Roseateles amylovorans: one gene and its partner. The protein of the gene in region 1 interacts with the protein of each later gene in a pairwise test. Links are inferred from orthologs where the notes say so. Each region holds a gene or a part of one and is shown on either strand. Other genes may lie near its edges.

The links.
Region 2: the proteins of N4261_RS06060 (region 1) and minD interact in binary tests that used the Bacillus subtilis proteins (3 or more experiments, as listed by UniProt). The link is inferred for Roseateles amylovorans from one-to-one orthologs.

The regions. Positions count from the first base shown.
Region 1 is NZ_CP104562.2:1,401,975-1,414,098, reverse strand. The notes cover bases 6,938-9,937. They hold N4261_RS06060 (polysaccharide biosynthesis tyrosine autokinase), read right to left. Parts: upstream 8,894-9,937; coding sequence 7,982-8,893; downstream 6,938-7,981. Other genes in these bases: epsF (chain length determinant protein EpsF), read right to left, coding at 8,893-9,937; xrtB (exosortase B), read right to left, coding at 6,966-7,895; N4261_RS06070 (exosortase C-terminal domain/associated protein EpsI), read right to left, coding at 6,938-6,969. In the rest of the region: N4261_RS06095 (Atrophin-1 multi-domain protein), read right to left, coding at 3-1,478; N4261_RS06090 (serine acetyltransferase), read right to left, coding at 1,547-2,164; N4261_RS06085 (Atrophin-1 multi-domain protein), read right to left, coding at 2,161-3,651; N4261_RS06080 (acyltransferase family protein), read right to left, coding at 3,653-4,672; N4261_RS06075 (O-antigen ligase family protein), read right to left, coding at 4,669-6,189; more of N4261_RS06070, read right to left, coding at 6,202-6,937; more of epsF, read right to left, coding at 9,938-10,311; polysaccharide export protein EpsE, read right to left, coding at 10,349-11,245; N4261_RS06045 (EpsD family peptidyl-prolyl cis-trans isomerase), read right to left, coding at 11,242-12,124. UniProt on the Bacillus subtilis protein: May be involved in the regulation of capsular polysaccharide biosynthesis. Autophosphorylates in vitro. Phosphorylates and activates in vitro two UDP-glucose dehydrogenases, YwqF and TuaD, as well as the DNA-binding proteins Ssb and SsbB.
Region 2 is NZ_CP104562.2:1,912,352-1,922,014, forward strand. What follows is about bases 945-3,689. They hold minD (septum site-determining protein MinD), read left to right. Parts: upstream 945-1,783; coding sequence 1,784-2,596; downstream 2,597-3,689. Other genes in these bases: minC (septum site-determining protein MinC), read left to right, coding at 945-1,677; minE (cell division topological specificity factor MinE), read left to right, coding at 2,615-2,878. Also shown: more of minC, read left to right, coding at 766-944; N4261_RS26040 (methyl-accepting chemotaxis protein), read right to left, coding at 4,596-6,137; N4261_RS08235 (2Fe-2S iron-sulfur cluster-binding protein), read right to left, coding at 6,472-6,831; N4261_RS08240 (M48 metallopeptidase family protein), read left to right, coding at 7,104-7,640; N4261_RS08245 (hybrid sensor histidine kinase/response regulator), read right to left, coding at 7,603-9,663. UniProt on the Bacillus subtilis protein: ATPase required for the correct placement of the division site. Cell division inhibitors MinC and MinD act in concert to form an inhibitor capable of blocking formation of the polar Z ring septums.

The DNA of each region.
Region 1 (12,124 bases):
GCTCATCCCTCGATCACCCGCAGATCGCCACTCGCCCATCCCCGGCCGGCCGAGAGCGCATGGACAGCCACCCTTGCGGCCGTGACACCTTCAGGCCACTCGAACTCGGCGCTCTGACCATTGGCCAGTGGCGCACTTCCCCAAGCCACGCGCACGCCATCGCTGCCTCGCAGGTCCAGTCGCATTCGCGTGTCCGCGCTGGTTCGAGCGGTCAATCGGCATCGCTGTCCCGGCTTGGGCTTGGCCCAAGTCACCGCGCTGAGCAAGCGCGGAGAATTCGCCACCAGCACGCTGTCGCGCTTGGCGGCGTCAAACACCACGGCCTGCCGCCAGGTCTCGAAGCGTCCCTGGATCTCCCCTCGTTCGGATCGCCAACGGCCACGCATCGACAGCAGGTTCATCGGACGCTGCCGTTCGACCGGCTGTCCGTGTCCATCGAGCCAACCCTTGACCGACACCACCGGGCGAAGGGCCGCGCGCACGCGGTCCAACTCGCCCGCTACCTTCGTATCCCAACGACCCGCGGGGTGGAGCCGGGCCTTGCTGCCGATCTCGGCATAGATCACGAACGGCGTGCCGACGTTGCGGTCGACCACATAGCCGCCATAGCGCTTGAGCGCCTCCGCAATCCGACGCAGCCGCGGATCGCTGAAGCTCGCGGTCTCAAAATCAGGCGGCAACATGAGGAGAGCGCCTTCAGGAATCTTGCCCTTGTTCTTGTCGGCACCACTGTCCGACGAGGTGGCCGGAAACACGTAGGACGGATTCGCACTGAGGCCGCTGAAGGTCAGCGAAATCGCCAGTGCATGACGGATGGGTCCACTGTCGTCCTCCAGCTCGTGGCTGCGCAACAGGCCGCCCATGGTGGGAACCGCAGCGGCACGGGCCCCCTGGAAATAGTGGGCGGGATCACCCCAGCCACTGCCATCCAGACGCGTCCAGGCGTACTGGCGGGAGCGCCACTCACCATCGATCAATTTCAGCTTGTAGAACGAATGGATCAACCCGGCGGCCTCGTCGACGATGTCCGCATGGCCGTCGGCACCGGCCGCCGGCAGCACGTCGGACGGCCAATGCGGCACGATGACCTCGGACTGGAACTCCTCGGCATCAGGGTCCCAGATGCCCTTCTCGCCAACCAGACCGACGACACGCTGAGGCCGGTCTGTGGGTCGTGCGACGAACACACCGGTGGACCACGTACCCGACTCCAGCGTGGGAAAGTAAGAGTCGCGGGGAATCTCGTCGGTGCCCAGCACGGGATCCAGCGGCCTGGAATTCCACGGCGATTGGGCAGAGAAAGGCCGCATGGCGGTCCCGAAGCGTTCGCGGCCGGCATCGGTTCGGTCCGACTTCTCGGCCTTCAGCTTGCGCGCATCCGTGCCCGCCGAGGCGCCTGCATCGGCTGGACTGGCTGCACCGGACGGCCCGTCGACCTGCGCCGCCTGCAACCAGGGCGCGCTGAGTCCGGCAGCCAACCCAAGTCCTGCTCCGCACCATCGACGTCGATCCCATTGCATCGTCATGTCATGTTCTTTCTGGGCCATCAGACCGGGCTTTGCGGCACCGTCTCAACCGTGCTGTTCTTCGCTGCAGCCAGTGCCGACGCAGATCGCGCAGTGGCGGGCACATCGGCGGGCACATCAGCGGGCAAAGGCTGTGCATGCAGGATGCGTGCCGGATTGCCCACCGCCGTCGCGCCAGGAGGAACGTCCTGCAAGACCACCGCCATCGCACCGACCTTGCAACCGCGTCCCAGACGAACGCCGCCAAGCACCTGCGCATACGCACCCAACTCCACGCCATCTTCGAGCACGGGGCAGGGGCCGTCCTCCACCCGATTGCCCAAGGTCACGCCTTGGCGCAGCGTGCAGCCGGCACCGATCACGGTCGCGGGATTGATGAACACGCCGCCGAAGTGCCAGATGCGAAGGCCCGGCCCAACCCGGCAGTCCTTGGGCAGGCTGATGCCCGTGAGCGTTTCCGCCCAACGGAACATCAGCCAGTACACCTTGGTCCGCAAGCGCCGACCCATGCCCTCAGGCATCGCATCGACACGACGGCCGAAGCGATAGACCCAGAGCGCCCACAGGGATTGCTCCCGGCGCCAGGCGCGACCGCCACCGCAGCGGTCTAGATCGGCGAGCCAGTCCTTGTCACTCATTTCATCAAGATCTTTCCGGACATCTCCGTCAGAGGCTGGTTGCTGATCAGGGTGCCGCCGACGGTCGACTGGACGCCCGTCGACCCGCTGTAGGCGTAGACCGCCACGCGCGCCTGGCCAGCGGGCCAGTTGAAATCGGCCACCTCTTCGTTGGCCAGTTCGGGGCTTTCATACAGCTTCACCCCAGCGTTATCAAACAAGGCCAGCTTCAGCCGGCCCCCGCCGGTACTTCGGGAGGTAAGGCGATAAGGTTGGCCGGCGACCGGCGCTGCCCAGATCACATTGCTGATGGTGCGAGCGCTGTAATTCACCTGCACGACATCGGTGGCAGTGGCCGGAAACACGACCGCCTGCTTCCACGTCTCATAGATCCCCAAAGGCGAGCTGCGTTGCAAATACCATTGCCCGCGCATCGACAACAGATTCAGCCGCTGCTCGGGGATCAATGGTTGCCCATTGCCGTCCAACCAGCCAGACACGCTCACCACCTGCCTCAAGGCAGCGCGCATGCGTTCCAGTTGGCTGGCCGTCTCGTTGTCCCAGGTGGCGCCCATCAGCTTGAAGTTGCTGCCGTTCTCGACGTAGATCACGAATGGCGTGCCCGTATTGCGGTCCACTGCATAGCCGCCATAACGCTTGAGCGTCTCTGCGACCTTGCGCAGCTTCAGGTTCTGGATGGTTGACGTGTCGTAATCCGCCGGCAACATCAACAGGGCGCCCTGCGGGATGGCACCGGTGTTCTGCGTCGCAGCGGTGGCATCGGCCGAGGTGGCCGGAAAGATGTAGCTCGGCGTACCGCTCAATCCGTTGTAGGTGAGGGACATGGCGAGTGCGTGGCGGTAATACGGCAAACCGTCATCGACCTCATGGCGCCTGATGACGCCACCAATCGCGGGCACACCGACCGCACGCGCTCCCTGGTAGTAATGACCCGGCTCGCCAAAGCCTCGACCCAGCAGCGGCGCCCACGCATATTGCGCGGCACGCCACACGCCGTTGTCCAGCTTGAGGCGGAAGAACGAATGGACGATGCCCATGTCCGCATCAATGATGTCGGCATGACCGTCCGAACCGGTGGACGGCGTCACACCGGCCGGCCACCTTGGAATGGTCACCGAAGCCCGGTTGGACTCCATGTCGGGGTCCCACACGCCGGACGCGCCGGTGAGCGGGTAGACGGTCACTGCTGGATCCGTCGTGAGCGCACGGAACACGCCGGTTGACCATGTGCCCTCCGCGAGCGTCGGGTAGTACTGGGACGTCGGCACCGTCGCCGTACCCAGCACCGGAGTGACCGGCCGCATGTTCCAAGGCGAGTGCGCCGCGAACGGCGTCTCGAAAGAGCCCCACACGGGCGGGGCCGTCTGGGACTGCGCCGGCATGGCGATCAGCAGGGTCGACGCCGCCAGTGCAAGGGCGCACAGCAGCGGGCGACCTCGCCGGCCTCCTGCGCAAGGGCGAGGGCGGGGAAGTGATGACAGCTTCATTTCAAACCTCCTTCAGCCGCTGGCCGCGCCCTGCCCCGACACGCTTGGCCAGCTCGTTGAAGCGCTGCTCCACGTAGAACGTAGAGACATGCGCGATGCCGAAGACCACCAGCAGCAGAAGTGGGCGCTTGAGATACTTGATCCAGAGGTCGCCACTTCCCAGCCAGGTGGCCGCCAGGGGCAGGTGCCACACGTAAAGTGCATAGGAAATCGACGCGATGTAGGCGAGCCGCCTGCCGCCCAGATGCCGCGACAGGAGATGCTGCGGCTGGGACAACAGGGCACCGACGAATGCGGCCGCGAGATACGGTCGCAGATACGACAGCGGATTCACCCACTCATGAATCAGGACGCAGCTGGCAACCAGCAATCCGAGCGTCAAAGGGATCACGCCGGGGCGGGAGAGCCGCTCCCGCATCGTGGCCCAGTGTCGGGAATGGATCAACAGCGCCAGGCAGGCCCCAGCCAGCAGGTCGTCGGCACGGAACCAGGTGATGCTGGATGCCGTCACCTGGTGGGCCACGCGCAGGACGGACATCAAGGCGAGCAAGGCAGGAAGCAGCCACCACACCGCCCGCGGCCGAAGCCACAGCAGCACGGCCGACAGCATGTAGAACTGCACTTCAAGGCACAGGCTCCAGAAGTGGTCGACCGGGGCCACCAGACGCTGCGGAGGCAGGTTGGCATAGAAGAAAAGGTTGGCCAGCGCCGTCTCCAATTCGACCGGCTGCCAGATCCACACCACCATCAGGCACAACCAAGCCGCCGGCACCACCCGCAGAAGCCGCCGGGCCACGAAGGAGCGCACGGTCGGCCGCTTCAGCAACTGGATGGTGATGAGATAGCCCGACAGGATGAAGAACAGGGCCATGCCCAGCATGCCCAAGGATTCGTTCAGGGGCACGCCCAGCAGCCGAAAGGGAAACAGGTGCGTCCAGAGCACCGCCAGGATGCTCATGGCCCGCACGCCATCCAGGACCGGCGACCGCTCGGTGGCGTGGCTCGCGAGCGCCGCTGTCATCGGCGCCACACCGGACGCGTCGAGACCCCGGCTGCTACCGAAGTCGGGACTCTCGTCAAGGGTTGCGTGACCGCCCATGCGTCGTATCTCCGGACCGATTCAGAAGCGGCCTTGGGCTGCCGCATCGCCAGGGCACAGACAGCGCCCATGCAGAACCAGAAGTACCAGTTGTAGATGAGGTAGGACAACATGTTGTCCGACAACGAAACCAGGAAATTGCCGATCAGCAGCACCGTACTGATCAACCCGAGCAAGCCGTAGGGACGCCACAAACGCTTCAGCATCCGGACCGTGGACAAATAGATCCATCCATAGGCCAATGCCCCGAAGACACCCAGCTCAAAGAACACCTGCACCACCGCGCTGTGCGCGCCCCAATTGCGGCCACCCGCCATCGAGAAGAAGGTCGGCGAGTGAAACATGAAGCTCTCTGCGCCATATCCGGTGATATAGCGCGATGTCGACATCCAATGCAGCGCATCGGCCCAGAGCAGCTTGCGCCACGCGAACGAATTCAGCTTCGCGTACTGGACGACCTGGTTGCCCTCAGACAGGCCCATGACACGCTCACGCAACTCGGGCAGAGCCGCCATCGCCGCGATCCCGCCGATCGCCAGGTAGACCAGATAGCGGCGCTCCCTCACGATGCCGTACACCACGAAGATGAACAGCACCGAAATCCAGGCACTCCGTGTTTTCGTTGTGTAGAGCAGCCCGACCAACAACAACATATATGCCACAACGACCGTCGTGCGGGCGAAGCCCTGGCCGATCTGCCCGCTCTTCCAGCGGTAAAAGATCACCCCAAGCGCAAGCACAAGGTAGAAGGCCAGAATGTTGGCGTGCGGAAACGGGCCGCCGTAGCGAGCACCGGCATCCTCCAGCCCATCCACGATACCGGCAGTCTTGCCTAGCGCGATGTAAATGAGCGTGACAACTGCGACAGGCACCGAGGACCAGGTGACCAACCTGAGCATCTTGTTGAGATCTGCTTCATTGGTGATCAGGTAGAAGCTGACCAGGAAAAGGGCCACCACCGAGAGTTGGCCGAGGTACAGCCGCACCGCCTGGACAGGCTCCGGCGAATAGCCGAGCCCAATCAGCTGCATCACGCAAAACGGCAGCCATACCCACCAGGCCGCCTTCGGAATTCGCTTGGGATCGCGCGAAATGATCATCGCTGCGATCAGGACGACCAGCGCGTTGAGCAGACCTCCGAGCCCCCCGACCGCCGCCAGCCGCGTTTCCTCAAAGATCGGGTTAGCTCCGGCACGCACCAACATCACGACCAGCAGGAAGGACTCTCGGCTGTAGATGAACAAAAACGCGGTGAGCAACAGCACCGGCAACACCGCCAGCAAGGCGGGACGGCCCGCCGATGCGCCGCCAACCATGACCGTCACCAGACCGATGAACACTGCCCCCACACTCAAACCCAGCACGGCCCAGATGGACGCACCATCCATGCCGTCGCGCCAACTGCGCCAACCGCGCGCCATCCAGTCAAAACCCCGCACCGCCGGTTCTCCTCAGCGCACCAACATCGCCCGCGCCGCCGCGGGTGAGGCCGCGACCAGTTCCGCCAGGAAGCCCTCCATCAGCGCCTGCGACGGCCCTTGGGCTTCCGGCGTGGCCAGATGCTGCGACGCGCGCACCAGCACGCCATCGGGAATGCGGCCCGCCAGCCCTTCGTTGAGGATGTACCAGCGCGCGGCCAGACCATCGCCGCCGTACTGCGTGCCGATGCGGATCCAGTACCGCACCGCCTCATAACCGCCCCCGCGGGCTTCGGTCAGCAACTGCGTGGTCGGCACCGCTTGGGCGCGGGCCGAAGTGGCGATCGGGCGGCCATCCTCCAGCCGGCGGATCGCAAAGCCCTGGGCCGGATAGCAGACCTCCGGCCGGTGCACCTTCACATCCTGGCGCTGACGCTCGCCCCAGGCCAGCGCCACCATGACCTGATCGCCCTGGCTGTTGGCATAGGTGCGCATCACCGTCTGGTCGTAAGGCTGCTCCTGCGCCGTCTCCACGCCCTGCGACACATCGACCTGGGTGGTCGAGTCCGCGATCACGCGCCAGTCACCGAAAGCCTTCGGCACAGTGGCCTCGAGGCTCGGCGCGCCGGTCACCGCCTGGACGCGAGGCGTCGCAATCCAGGCGCAGGCCGCGGCCGCAGCCATCAGCACCACACCGGTCACCGCCACGCTTCGTGACAGGCGCGGGAGTCGAGGAGCGCTCGCAGGCGCGGAACGACCTTCGGAAGGACCCGTCGACGGGTTCGGGGATGTCGGATTCATGCGACCTCCTTGCCGCGCCAGCGCAGCCAGCGAATGGACAGCCCCCGCAGGAGACTGTCGGTGAGCACGATCAACATCAGCGCCGTCAGGAACAGCGCCATGCCGGAGAACTCGTGCATGAAGCCCTGGCCGACGTCGTCACCGAAGTGATAGGTCAACAACGCCAGGATCAGGATGCGGATCACATTCGACGAAAACGAGATCGGCACGATCAGCACGGCCAGGGTGATGTTGCGGAACACCGATTCATGGCGCACCACATTCATGTAGAGCAGGCCCAGCGCTTCCAGGGTGAACAGCGAGTTCAGGCCCGCACAGGCGTCCGCCACCAGCAGTTGGTAGGAGCCGATCTGCAGGATCACGCCGGAGCGCGCCACCGGATAGCCCAGCGCATACATCAGATGCTCCGCGCCCCAGGAGGCGGCCAGCTTCATCGGCTGGGTGATCACATCCACCACCGAGGCCGGCAGCGGCACGGCGAACAGCAGCAGGAAGAAGGCAAACCAGTAGCGCTTGGCAATGGCCGGTCCGAGCAGCAGCAAGGCCAGGCCCAGCAGCACCGGCAGCAGCGAGCCGAGCTCGAACAGCGCGATCGATTGCGAACGGCCCAGCACATACAGCACCAGGCCCAGCAGCATCAGCGCCCAGCCGACCAGCGGCGCGGGGCGCGGCTCGAAGTGCTCGCCCTGCCCGGCCATGCGGCGGGTCTGGAAGTAGAAATACCAGGCGGACAGGGCCAGCACGATCGGCCCGTGGGAATTGCGGTCGCCCCGCCAGGGTCCGTGCAGGAAGTCGATGATGGTCGGCACATACAGCACCGCCAGGCCGAGGACGAGCATCGCCAGCGCGAACCGGTTGGCAGCCCAGAACGCCGGAAATCCCGGTCCCTGGCGCCCCGGTGCGCCGAGGAAGACATTGCGCGACATGACTTTCACTGCATTCCCTGATCAGGCTTGAAGACACGAACGCGCCCGCACGGCGGGCGCGTTCTGAGAGGCTCTGCGGCCTTTGATCAATATTGGTTCATCACCGTGCCGACCAAGGTCGTGCTGACGTCGTCCAGGCTGGCGGTGAGTTCCTGCAACGCGGTCACGCGGGACTGGTTCTGCCGTGCCAGCACCAGCGCCGCGCCGCAGCGTGCCGCCACGATGGCCGAATCCGCACCGTACAGACCGGCCGAGGTGTCCACGATCACATGATCGAACTTGCCCGCCAGCTCGCGCATCAGCATGCCGAAGGCCGGACGCTCCAGCAGTTCACCCGGGTTGGGCGGAATCGCCCCGACCGGCAGCACGAACAGGCTGTTCATGCCCTCGACCTGCTGAATGACCCGCGGCTCGCTGCGACCCGACAGGATCGACGACAGCCCGGACTGGTTCTTCACATCGAAGATCTCATGCTGGCGCGGACGACGCAGGTCCGCATCCACCAACAGCGTGCGCCCGCCCAGTTGCGCCAGCGTGACCGCCAGATTGGCCGAGAAGTAACTCTTCCCGTCCAGCGTGTCCGGGCTGATGACGGCCAGTGCACGGCGCGGCTCGCCTTCGCGGTACAGCCGCATCATGATCTGGCTGCGGATGCCGCGGAAGACTTCGGCCTGCGAGGAGAACGGCTGGTTCAGCGCCACCAGCTCGGGGCTGCGGCTCTTCCGCTCGGTGGGCGCATACGGATAGTGGAACTGCTTGGACAGGGCTTCCAGCACATCCTCGGCATTCGCATAACCGAGGGCGATGGCGGCCTCGCCGAAGCGGATGCCGCGCTCACGCTGGTACTGCAGCACCCGCTCGACCTGGTCGGCAGTGAGGTTGCGGGTCTCGGCAATGATGGCGCCGATCGAACGGTCATACAGACCGCCGCTGGCCTTGGTCTCTGCATCCACGGATTTTCTCGGCGCGTAGTTGAGAGGTTCCTTCAAGTCGGACATCAGGCAACTCCCTTGGTGGCACTGCGGCCGAGCAGACGACGCTCTGCAGAAGGCAGCGTCTTGGAATGGCGTTGGTTCGGCGCGGGCAGCACGCCCAGCATCGGCAGTTGGACCACGGCCATCACGTCATCGGCATCGCGGATCTTGCGGTCACGCATTTCAAGCAGCAGCGCAATGCCGACCGCCAGGATCAGGCCGACCACGAAGGCCAGTGCAGTGTTGAGCGCAATCTTTGGCGACGCCGGCCTGAGCGGCGCGGTGGCCTCAGTCAGCACATTCACATTGCTCTGCGTGGACTGGCTCTCGAGGTTGGTCTGCGTCAGCCGCGCCGTGATGCTTTCGTAGGCGCGCTGGGCGCTTTCCGCTTCGCGCATCAGGCTGCTGGCATCGTCGCGGGCCGCCTTGAGCTTGGCCACCTTCTCTCGCTGGATCTCCAACTGCGCACGGACATCCGATTCGCGCTGGCGGTTGATGTTGTTGGTCACCGTCACGCTGCCGGTCACCCGACGCATTTCGGTCGCCAGCTTGGTGCGCTGATCCGCGACCGACGCCTTGGCCTCGATCACCTGCGGATGGTTGTCGCCGTAACGGGTGCTCAGTTCCTGCAGCTTGGACTCCGCGCGGCTGAGGTCGGCCTTGATCTGCATCACCACCGGATTGGCCAGCACATCGGGCAGTTGATCGGCGCCGCGGGCGGCCTGGCCCTGGCGGCTGGTGGATTCGGACGACAGGCCCTGCAGCGCCACGAGCTGCGACGAGAGTTCCACCAGGCGGTTGTTTTCGACGTCCAGACGCTCGTCGCTGGCGACGATGCCGTGCACCCGCTCGAACGCGGACAGCTTGCCCTTGGCCGCTTCCAGCTTCTCCAGCGCCGCCTTGGCCTGCTGGTCGAAATAGCCGGCGTACTGACGCGCTGGCTCGACCCGCAGGTCCAGCGTGGTGGCCACATAGGCCCGCACGAAGGCGTTGGCCATCGAGGCCGCGAACTGCGGCGACTGCGACCGATAGGCCACCGTCAGCACATTGCTTTCCTTGGACGGCTTCACGTCCATGCTGCCTTGCAGGAAGTCCACCAGCCATTGCTCGATGGTGCCTTCTCCGCCGGTCTGCTTCTGCCACTGTTCCCGGAACTCCGGCACCTCGGTCAGACGCAGGTCGCGCACCACGCGCAGGGCGACGCGATCGCTGGCGATCACATCCACCTGGGTGTTCATGAAGGCCGGCGACGACAGACCCGGATAGATCAGGGCCGAGATCGGATCGGGCTTGGCATCGATTACCACCGAGGCGGTGGCAACATATTTCTTTGGCAGCATCAGGCTCACGCCAAGGGCCGTGAGGGTGGTGAGCACCACCACCAGGACCACCAGCGACCAGCGGGCGCGAAGAATCGATATCAGCTTGCTGGGCGTCACCATGCACTCCTCAGACGGACCTCACGGTCCGGCAAAAAACTCAGAACAGGCTCTCGCGCACGAAGATCACGTCGCCGTCGCGCAGCACTTCATTCATCGCTGGCTTGACCTCCTGCACCTGGCCGTCGGCGCCCTTGCGGTTGATGCGGATGCCGCGGTCGGTGCCGCGCAGGGTCAGACCACCGCCGGCGGCCAGGCCCTGCATCAGGGTCATGCCACGCTCCAGGCGCATCTGGCCGGGACGCTGCACTTCGCCGTAGATGTAGAAGCGGGGATAGCGCTCGATCCACAGCACGTCGCCGTTCTGCACGATCACATCCTGTGCGCGGCCGCCCTCGGCGAACAGCGTCGGCAGGTCGACTTCCAGCCGGTAAGGTTTGCCGTCGCGGGTACCGGTCAGCACCAGTTGCTCGCCGCCGAATTCGGTCACGCCGCCGGCGGTGGACAGCAGATCGGTCAGGCGGGTGTCCGCCACTTCCAGCGGATAACGGCCGGGACGGTTCACCTGGCCCAGCACGCTGGCCTGGTTGCCGGTGACCTTCAGCACCACGATGGTGACCTGCGGCTGCTTGACGAAGTTGCCCTTGCGCAGGCCCTCGGCGATGCGGCCTTCCGCTTCGCTGACCGCCAGGCCGCCGACACGGACCGTGCCCAGCAGCGGGAAGGTGATGGTGCCGTTCTCAGAGACCCGGGTCTCCAGCAGCAGGTCCGGATTCTGGAAGACGCTGATGCGGATCGCGTCGCCCGACCCCAGGCGGTACTCCGCCGTGGCGCCACTGGTGCCGCCCACGGGCGCAGGCGCGGTCGGCGCTGCGGTGGTCGCTGCCGGTGCGGCCGACCTGGTGGCCGGCGCGGGCGTCTGCGCCCAGGCGTTCAGGGACAGGCAGGCCGCCATGAGCATGGCGGCCAGGATCGGAAAGCGACGCGAACTCTTCATTTGTTACCCAAACCCTTCGAGGAGGAATTGCTGTCCAGGCTGCCGCTGGCAGCCGGATCGGGGGAGGTGACCGGCGCGATCGGTGCGACCGGCGCCGAGGCGGAGCCGGCGGGCGCGGAGGCCGCAGCCTCGGCGAACTTGCCGACGTATTCGATCTTGGCGTTCTCGCGCATGGCCTTGATGTCCTTGGCCAGGAGATCGGTGCGACGTTGGTTCAGCAGGAATTGCTCGATCGCCGGACGGGCCTGCTCCAGCGTGACCGGCTGGCTGCGCGAGCCGGCCAGGTACACCACCAGCAGCCCGGTGGGCGTGGCGTTGAGCATCGATTGGCCGTCCTTGAGACGGGCCACGGCATCCAGCGAATTCAGAGGAAGCTGCTCGGCCGAGCGGACCGCCTGGGTGCCGACGAACTTGATGTCGTTGGCCTTCAGGTAGTCCAGGAACTCGGGCAAGGTCTTGGCTTCGCCCAGCCGCGCGCGCAGTGCGTCGAACTGCTCGGGCTTGGCCTCGATACTGATTTCCTGCAAGTTGTAGATGCGACGGTCGGCAAACAGCGCCGGCTTGTCGTTGTAGTACTGCGTGATCTCTTGGGGCTGCGGCTTGGAAGCCGTCTCGCCCAGACGCTCAGCATAGGCCCGCGCGATGATTTCGCGCTTGGCGGTTTCGATCTGTTGCACCACCCGCGGATCGCGGTCGAGCTTGAGGTCCTGGGCCTTCTGAACCGCCAGTTCCTGGTCGATCAGGCGCTCCAGCACCTGGCGCGACGCGCCCTCCACCTGGTCAGGCTTGAGGTTGGGCTGGCGCTGCAGCACGAAGTTGATCTGGTGAACGGTGATCTCTTCCTTGTTCACCTTGGCCGCCGTTTGCGACGCCTTGGCA
Region 2 (9,663 bases), 510 kb from region 1 along the record:
TCCGCACAACCGAGGGACATCGTCGCGCGACCGAACGATGGAGGGTCAGCTGTGCGCCCGTCGCGCGATTTCGGTTCGAATTTCACCCGATTGAGGGGGCGCATCGACCGGCTGCCGGGGCAGCGTTCCTTCCTTTGGCAGAGGAATGACTTCGATCTGCAGTTCAACGTCCGGCGCTAAATGCTTGATTTGCAAGGAACCGTAAAGCTATCCACTGTGCCTGTGGATAACTGTGTGGGAAACCTGCCGACTAACTTCCTAAACCCTTGATTGACCGTGCTGCGAGGTTCCGTGCCTCATTTCCAGGCATTGGACATTGCGCTATATAAATCAACCACTTAGCGATCTGGCGGGACAACACGAAAGCGGCGTGCCCCACCTTCTGTTCGCTGGCGTCAGGAACGCGCATGTGGGGATAAGTCAAGCCCCCGATCGATGATTTTCGGCTTGACAGGCCGTTCCTGACCCCCGAAGCAGCGACCCGTCTGGGTCCCGATTCCGTCCCCATCGGGGCCCGGGGCCGCTGGTGGGCGGACCGGCTCACCTGCAAGTGGCAGTCAGTTCATCCGTTTTATTTGTCATCGTGATGACGGGACGGCTCGACCGCCTGCGGAGGTGTGCCCACCCCCAAACATGGGGGCTGTGCGGCCGTTTAATCCCGAAGCCATGGGATCGACCCTGAAAGCGAGGGCGTGGCGCACCGCTAAACTCCGCGTTTTGCAATCGCACCCACCCCACTACATGGCGCAGGTTTTGTCGGGATCGATGAGCGGACGTAGCCCGGCGGGTAAATCGCCGGATCTGTTTGAACTGAAGAGCGCCTCGCTGAGCCTGCTCGCCTTGGTGCTGAAGTCGTCCGACGTTCACGCCTTGACGCAGGCGCTGGACAGCCGTCTCGGCGAGACGCCGGACGCCTTCCACCATGACCCGCTGTTGTTGGACCTGAGCCAGCTGCCGAACGAACCTGTCGGCGATGACAAGCCGCCGTCGATTCCTGCGGTGGGTGACGATGGGCAACTCAGCCTGCATCCCGAGCCCGAGCCCGAGCCCGCGCCGGAGCCCGAGCGCCAACCGGAATCGGTCAGCAGCCCGACCAGCGATGCGGCGCGCATCGACCTGGCGGTGCTGCTGCCGCTGCTGCGCCGGTATCGGCTTCAGCCTGTCGGCGTGATGGGGGCGAATGCGGCCGAGCTGGCGCAGGCCACCGAACTCGGGCTGGCCGAAGCGCCGGACCTGGGCCAGCCCGCAGTGCGTGCCGAGCCGCGTGTCAAAACCGTGGTGCAGCAGGTCATCAAGGAAGTGGTGGTGGAGCGTCAGGTGGAGGTTGCGGTGCCGACAGAGTCGCGCACGGTCTTCGTCGACAAGCCGCTGCGATCCGGGCAACAGGTCTATGCCAAGGGCGCCGATCTGGTGGTGCTAGCGCTGGTCAGCCATGGGGCGGAAGTCATTGCCGACGGCAACATCCATGTCTATGCGCCCTTGCGTGGCAAGGCAATTGCCGGAGCACGCGGCAACACCAACGCCCGCATCTTCGCCACGAGCCTGGAAGCCGAACTGATCGCCATCGCCGGGATCTACCGCACCACTGAAAACCCGCTGCCCGAGGCGGTGCTGGGCAAGCCCGCGCAGGTGCGGCTGGACGGTGAAAAGCTGCTGATGGAGCCGCTGGGCACCTGAGCGGCAGGCGGTGATCGTCGACCGGCATCTGGCCAGCGCGAACGGCCCCAACGAATTTGATTGAGCTGCAACGACAGCGACCGAAACACTGAAAGGACCTCGACCCATGACCAAGATCGTTGTGGTGACTTCCGGCAAAGGTGGTGTGGGCAAGACCACCACCAGTGCCAGTTTTGCCACCGGACTGGCGATGCGCGGCTACAAGACGGCCGTGATCGATTTCGACGTCGGCTTGCGCAACCTCGACCTGATCATGGGTTGCGAGCGTCGTGTCGTGTATGACCTGATCAACGTCATCAACGACGAGGTCAAACTGGGCCAGGCGCTGATCAAGGACAAGCAGCTCGACAAGCTCTTCATCCTGGCGGCCTCGCAAACCCGGGACAAGGATGCGCTCAAGCAAGAGGGCGTGGAGCGTGTGCTGGAAGAGCTCAAGGCGATGGAGTTCGACTACATCGTCTGCGACTCGCCGGCCGGCATCGAAACCGGCGCCTTGATGGCCATGCACTATGCGGATGAGGCGCTGGTGGTCACCAACCCCGAGGTGTCCTCGGTGCGCGATTCCGATCGCATCCTGGGCATGCTCAACAGCAAGACCAAGCGCGCGATCGAAGGCAAGGAGCCGGTCAAGGAGCATCTGCTCATCACCCGCTACAACCCCAACCGGGTCGAAGGCGGCCAGATGCTCTCTCTGGAGGACATCCACGAGATTTTGCGCACGCCGCTCATCGGCGTTGTCCCTGAAAGCGAGATCGTGCTGCAGGCCTCCAACCAGGGCCTGCCGGCGATCCACATGAAGGGCTCCGACGTGGCCGAGGCTTATGCTGATGTCGTGGCGCGTTTCCTGGGCGAAGACAAGCCGATGCGATTCATCGAGGCGGTCAAGCCGGGCTTCTTCAAGCGTCTGTTCAGTCGCTGACCTTCACCGGGAGAGACCATGGGATTCATGTCCTTCTTCCTGGGCGAAAAGAAAAGCACCGCCAGCGTTGCCAAGGAGCGCCTGCAGCTGATCCTCGCCCACGAACGCAACGGTCGCGGCGCCAGCCCCGACTACCTGCCGCAACTGCAGCGTGAGCTGCTGGCGGTCATTTCCAAGTACGTCGCCATCAATCCGGACGACATCAAGGTGCACATGGAACGTCAGGACGACCTCGAAGTGCTCGAGGTCAAGATCGAACTGCCGGAGGGGCGCAAGCCCTGACCCCGGCAAGGTCCCTTGGCCACGGACTTCTCTCCGTCCACTGACCACTGACCACTGAACACTGACCACTGACCTCCACCGATCGGCCTGCGCATTTCAGCGCGCGGGTCGATGCAGTGGGATTCTTTGACGTGATCGGTGGTTCGAGAGCCGGAGAGACCGTCGGCCACGAGGGCGAATGCGGAGCGTCTGAGCCAGCGTGGTCGACGGTCTCTGCGGCTGCGCTCGTTGGGGGTCTTTCGCAAGGGAACAGAGACCGCCGACCTGCTCAGTTCAGTGCGTTGGGCCGCGAGGGCATGGGGCCTTGGCAGGGCCAAAACCCCAAGCCCTCCCGTCCTCGAACCACCCAGGACTGAGACGATTTGGGACCGAGGCATCGCGTCGGTGGGTGGCGTGGGCCTGCCTGTCGAAGGGCGCCGTGCGCTTGGGGCAAACCTCGGTGATCCGCTGAGCCGGAGAGACCGTCGGCCACGAGGGCGAATGCGGAGCGTCTGAGCCAGCGTGGTCGACGGTCTCTGCGGCTGCGCTCGTTGGGGGTCTTTCGCAAGGGAACAGAGACCGCCGACCTGCTCAGTTCAGTGCGTTGGGCCGCGAGGGCATGGGGCCTTGGCAGGGCCAAAACCCCAAGCCCTCCCGTCCTCGAACCACCCAGGACTGAGACGATTTGGGACCGAGGCATCGCGTCGGTGGGTGGCGTGGGCCTGCCTGTCGAAGGGCGCCGTGCGCTTGGGGCAAACCTCGGTGATCCGCTGAGCCGGAGAGACCGTCGGCCACGAGGGCGAATGCGGAGCGTCTGAGCCAGCGTGGTCGACGGTCTCTGCGGCTGCGCTCGTTGGGGGTCTTTCGCAAGGGAACAGAGACCGCCGACCTGCTCAGTTCAGTGCGTTGGGCCGCGAGGGCATGGGGCCTTGGCAGGGCCAAAACCCCAAGCCCTCCCGTCCTCGAACCACCCAGGACTGAGACGATTTGGGACCGAGGCATCGCGTCGGTGGGTGGCGTGGGCCTGCCTGTCGAAGGGCGCCGTGCGCTTGGGGCAAACCTCGGTGATCCGCTGAGCCGGAGAGACCGTCGGCCACGAGGGCGAATGCGGAGCGTCTGAGCCAGCGTGGTCGACGGTCTCTGCGGCTGCGCTCGTTGGGGGTCTTTCGCAAGGGAACAGAGACCGCCGACCTGCTCAGTTCAGTGCGTTGGGCCGCGAGGGCATGGGGCCTTGGCAGGGCCAAAACCCCAAGCCCTCCCGTCCTCGAACCACAGAGGACTGAGACGATTTGGGACCGAGGCATCGCGTCGGTGGGTGGCGTGGGCCTGTCTGTCGAAGGGCGCCGTGCGCTTGGGGCAAACCTCGGTGATCCGCCGAGCCGGAGAGACCGTCGGCCACGAGGGCGAATGCGAAGCGTCTGAGCCAGCGTGGCCGACGGTCTCTCCGGCTGCGCTCGTTGGGGGTCTTTCGCAAGGGAATGGAGACCGCCGACCTGCTCGGTCCGGCGCGTTGGGCCGCGAGGGCATGGGGAATTGGCAGGGCCAAAACCCCAAGCCCTCCCGTCACTCGAACCACCGAGGACTGATCGAGATCGGCACCGAGGACATCGTCCCAGCAGCTCAATCTCGAGCGAGTAGCCCGAGGAGACCAACACCGAGCGCCTCGCCCGAGCGCCACGGCCGAACAGGTTGGCTGTCGCGAGCGCTCGGTGCGAGGCCGGGCGGTGCTGTGAGGTGCTTACCGCAGCTTGAAGCTGGCGACCGCGTCGACGAGCTGCGCCGACTGATCCCGGAGGCTTTCTGCGGCGGCGGCGGATTCCTCGACCAGCGCGGCATTCTGCTGGGTCATCTGGTCCAGCTGATGCACCGCCTGGCCAATCTCGCCCAGGGTCAGCGACTGGGCCGCACTGGAGGAGGAGATCTCCCCAATGATGCGCGTCACGCGCTGCACGCTTTCCACCACCTCACGCATCGTCGCGCCGGTGTCTCCCACCAGCCGACTGCCGCCATCCACACGCTCCACCGAGGCAGAGATCAGCGACTTGATTTCCTTGGCCGCCTCCGCGCTGCGTTGCGCCAGCGAGCGCACTTCGCTCGCCACCACCGCAAAGCCGCGGCCTTGCTCGCCCGCGCGGGCCGCTTCCACCGCCGCGTTCAGCGCCAGGATGTTGGTCTGGAAGGCGATGCCGTCAATCACGCCGATGATGTCGGAGATCTTGTTGGACGACTGCTGGATGTCGTTCATCGTGCTGATGACCTGCTCCACCATCGCACCGCCGCGACCCGCCACCTCCGACGCGGTCTGCGCCAGGGTGTCGGCCTCTCGCGCCGCCTCGGCGTTCAGCTTCACGCCTTCGCTCAGTTGGGCCATGGCGGCGCCGGTTTCTTCCAGGCTGCTGGCCGCCTGCTCGGTGCGGTTGGAGAGATCGGCATTGCCCGTGGCAATTTCACTGGAGGCATTGCGCACCTGATCGGCCGCGCTGCGCACGCCGGAGATGGTGGTCGCCAGACGGGCCTGCATCTCCAGCAGCGAACGATTGAGCGCAGCCACTTCGTCCTGGCCTTCGGCGTTGCCGCTGCGGCTCAGGTCGCCGTCGGCGATGGCCTGGCTCAGCGTCTGGGCCTGCTCCAGCGGCTCGGTGACGGAACGAGTGATCACCAGCGCAATGCCCACGCCCAGCAGGATGGCCACGGCCATCAGCGACATCACCAGCACCCGCGTGCTCTGCGCCTCCGCTTGCGCCTCCACGCGCGCCGCCTGGAGCAGGTCGCGGGTGTGGTCGGCGAAGCGCTCGATGCTTTCCAGATACGCATTCATCGCCGGGATCAGTTCCGTGGCGGCACGGGCCTTGATGTCCTCGCCACCCGCCTTGACCTTCACCAGCGCGTCTCGCGCGTCCTGGTACTTCTTGCGCGCTTCACCGATCTGGTCGATGAGCTTGGCGCCTTCGGCTTCCTTGACGTTTTCGTCGAGCTCCTTCTGGATCTTGTCGATCCGGGCGGAGAGCTCCTTGGAGCGCGCGGTGAAGGCCTTCACGAAGGCCTCGTCGTCCATCACCAGCGCCACGATGCGGCGCTGGATGTTGCCCTCGGTCAGCCCCGCCCATTGACGGGAGATCTCCAGCACATGCATGTCGACTTCCACCAGGCGCTCGATGCGCTGATGCAGCATCGACACCCGCAGGATGCCCACGGTCGAGGCCACGGCCATCAGCACGATCACCAGGGCGAATCCGGCCAGCACGCGACTGCGCAGTCGCCATTGGTTGAGCTTCATCATCTCCACATCCTTTTTTTCCCGATTGGTTTGCTTGTTTTCTTGGCTTCTTGCCGGCGGGTGCGCCAGCGATTTCAGCAAACCGACATGCTGCATCCTCAGGGTTGCTCCTGATGCATCGAAAAGAGGGGCCTTTGTGAATTGCGACGCGAACCCAGCCCGCTGTCACGCCGTCGTCACCGGACCTGGGCGATTTCGACGGGGGCGAGGGCGATTGGCATCGCGCGAACCGCGGTGACGGATGGTGGTTCCAGTGGGCCTGATTTCGACCGGACCACGCGCAAGAGGCCAGGTCTGGCGGCAACATGCCGAGCTCATGCCGAGGTGATGCCGAGGTTCAGGTCGACCCGGGCGGGCGCGGCGCCACGATCACCGGTGGGGCCGGCGGGGGCGGCAGGTCGAACAGGTTGATGGCGGCCGGCGCTTCCAGCACCAGGTCGGACCGCGCGCAGGCCACGCACGGCAGGATCCAGCCCTCCGCCTTCTCCTCGCGCGACAGACCCGGCCATTCGATGCGGTAATCGATCGTTCCCGCCGCCAGCTTGGCGATGCAGGCCCGGCAGGTGCCGTTGCGGCAGGAGTGGGGCAGCCGCAGGCCCATGTCCAGCGCCGCCAGCAGCAGTGTCTGGTCGGGCGGCGCCTCAAAGCGCCAGCCTTGGGGTCGGAGTTCGACGCTGAAGGACGCTGCGTCAGGCAGGGTCTGGCTGTCCGCGCTGCCTTCGCGTGCGTCGGTGGGGGACTGGCCTGCGACGGTGTCGATGGACGTGGGGTCGTTCATCCCGCCATCATGCCTGCGCGCCATCTGCCGAGACATCGATGCACCGACACGCCAATGCGTCGAGGTGTGCAGAGGTGCAAATGTGGCGACCTGGTGATCCGGCGATGTCGATCAGTCGATATGCCGGTGCGCCGGTGCGCCGGTGCGCCGATACGCGTCCGAGGCGATCATCGACAATCCCCGCCATGAGCATGAAGTATCTGCAGGGCTATCCGGTGGCGCTGGTGGCGCAGGCCCGCACCCTGATGGACAGTGGCGAGCTGGCGCCGATGCTGGCCCGCAAGTATCCGGATCCGCATGAGATCCGCAGCGACAAGGCCCTGTTCGACTACACCCAGGCCCTCAAGCAGCGCTTCATGCGCAATGCCGATCCGCTGGCACGCGTGTGCTATGACGCCAAGCTGAAGGTGATCCAGCATGCCCTGGGCACCCACACCCGCGCCTACACGGTGCAGGGCAGCCGGCTCAAGGCGCGGCGCGAGATCCGGGTGGCCACCTTGTTCCGCGAGGCGCCTGCCGAGTTCCTGAAGATGATCGTGGTGCACGAGCTGGCCCACATCAAGCAGCCCGATCACGACAAGGCCTTCTATCAGCTCTGCCATCACATGGCGCCAGACTACGCCCAACTGGAGTTCGATCTGCGCCTGTGGCTGTGCTGCCAAGATGCCGCAGCCGGCGAGGCGTCCGCGCTCAAGCCGGCACATCCACCGGCGGACACAGCCGCTTGAGCACCGGCACCCACAGCTCCTGAGGCGCCGGCTTCGGCATCACCGCCAGCCGGTCGTCACTGGGCCAGTTGCTGCGCGCATGGGCCGTGCAGAGCAGGGTGCGCATCCGCGGCCACCGCGCACGCAGCAGCCCCAGCCATTGCGGCGACGGTAGCGCCTCCGGCGAACTCACCAGCAGCAGGCCCAGTCCCTCATCGGACGCGGCCTGCAGTTGGTCGACCACCTCATCAGCCTGCTCGGCCGCGCTCGCCTCGAAGCCGCACTGGAGCAGTCGCTCCAGCAAGACGTCCCGCACCCCGGGTGTCTCATCCCAGACCACCGCGGCCCAGCCTTCCCCCAGGGATTCCAGCCCCTGCGTCGTGAGCCTGGGCCACTGGACCTGGGGTTCTTCGGCCGCCACCAGTGGCAGCGCCACCGTGAAGCAGGCCCCGCGCCCGGGGGCGCTGGAGGCGCTCAGATCGCCGCCCATCGCCCGCACCGTCTGCTGCGCGATGCTCAATCCCAGACCCAGCCCGGGCACGCCGTGGGCGGCGCGTCCGCGCATGAAGGGCTCGAACACCCGCGCCAGTTCTTCGGCCGTCATGCCCGGGCCGTGGTCGATGACCGACAGTGTCAGTCCGTCCGGCGTCGCGCGGGCCCGCACCGCAATCTCGCCGGCACGGCTGTATTTCGCGGCGTTGGACAGCAGGTTCAGCATCACCTGTCGCAGGCGCCGCGCATCCACCTCCACCACCGGTGGCAGGTTCGGATCCATCTGGAGGTTCAGGCGGTTGGTGCTGGCCAGCATCAGCGACTGCGATTGCAGCGCCAGCTCATGCAGCAAGCCGTAGAGATAGACCGGCGCGGTGACGATCTCGGTGTCCGCTTCGGCATTCGGGCTGCGTGCAAAGCGCTGCAACTCGTCGATGGTGTCCAGCAGCATCAGGCCGCCGTGCTCGATCGCCTGCCGGTGCGATTCGAAATCCCGGCCCGGGCGCAGGCGACGAGTCAGCTGCACCATCGAGGCCAGGGGCGCACGCAGATCGTGGCCCATGTGGCCGAGCAGCCGGCCCTTGGCCGCATCGCTGGCCTGCGCATGGGCGCTGGCCCGCGCCAGCTCGGCGGTGCGTTCGGCCACGGCGGCCTCGAGGGCTTCGGCGTGCCGGCGGCGTTCCTGCATCAGCAGACGCAACATGGCCACGATCACCGCCAGCGCGCCGGCCGTGCCAACCACTGAAGGCGCCAGGTCCACCCACGACGCATGCGGCAAAAAGCCCAACAGGCTGGCATAACGCGGCGCCATCCCCAGCATCACGCCCACCAGCGCGCACAGCCAGACCCCGGCCACCGGATCGCGCCGTCGTGCAGCCCGGATGCTGGCCGCCAGCCCCAAAAGGCTCAATCCCAGATTCACCGGACCGGCCAGGCGTGTGCCCAGCTGGTAATCCCCCCAGATGCAGACCGCCACCGCCACCAGGCCCAAGGCGATCACGACCTGGATCGCCCGGTACACGCGCGGCTGCGTCTGCGCCAGTCGCAGCACGGCGGACAGCGCCATGATCTGGAACATCGTGGTGAGCGCACCCGTCGTGCCCAAGGCGCGCTGGGCCCAATCGGTGCCGTCAGGCCAGAACCGCGCGAAGGCGGTGCCCCGCATCGTCATTTCATAGACCATCGCGCCGAAGAGGAACGCGGCGATCCAGCCATAGCCGCGGTCCCGCAGCGACACCGCCAGCCCCGCCGCCAGCAGCGCCAGCGTCAAGCCCGCCGCGGAGAGCATCCCATCCCGCATCACCCGCCACTGCTGCTCGTCGACAAGGGCTTCGGACACCCACAAACTGGGCGAGACCGCCAGCGAGCTGCGGCTGGCCACCCGCAGCCAGAGCTCCCGGGTCTCGCCGGTCTCCAAGGTCATCGCAAATGCGCTCTCGCGCAGAGGCAGTGGGCGGTCGGTAAAGGGCAGGTCGGTGCCGGCCTGCGAGATCCGCCACGCCTCCGCGCCGCCACCCGGCCACAGGCGCCGCTGGTAGAGCGTGACCGATTC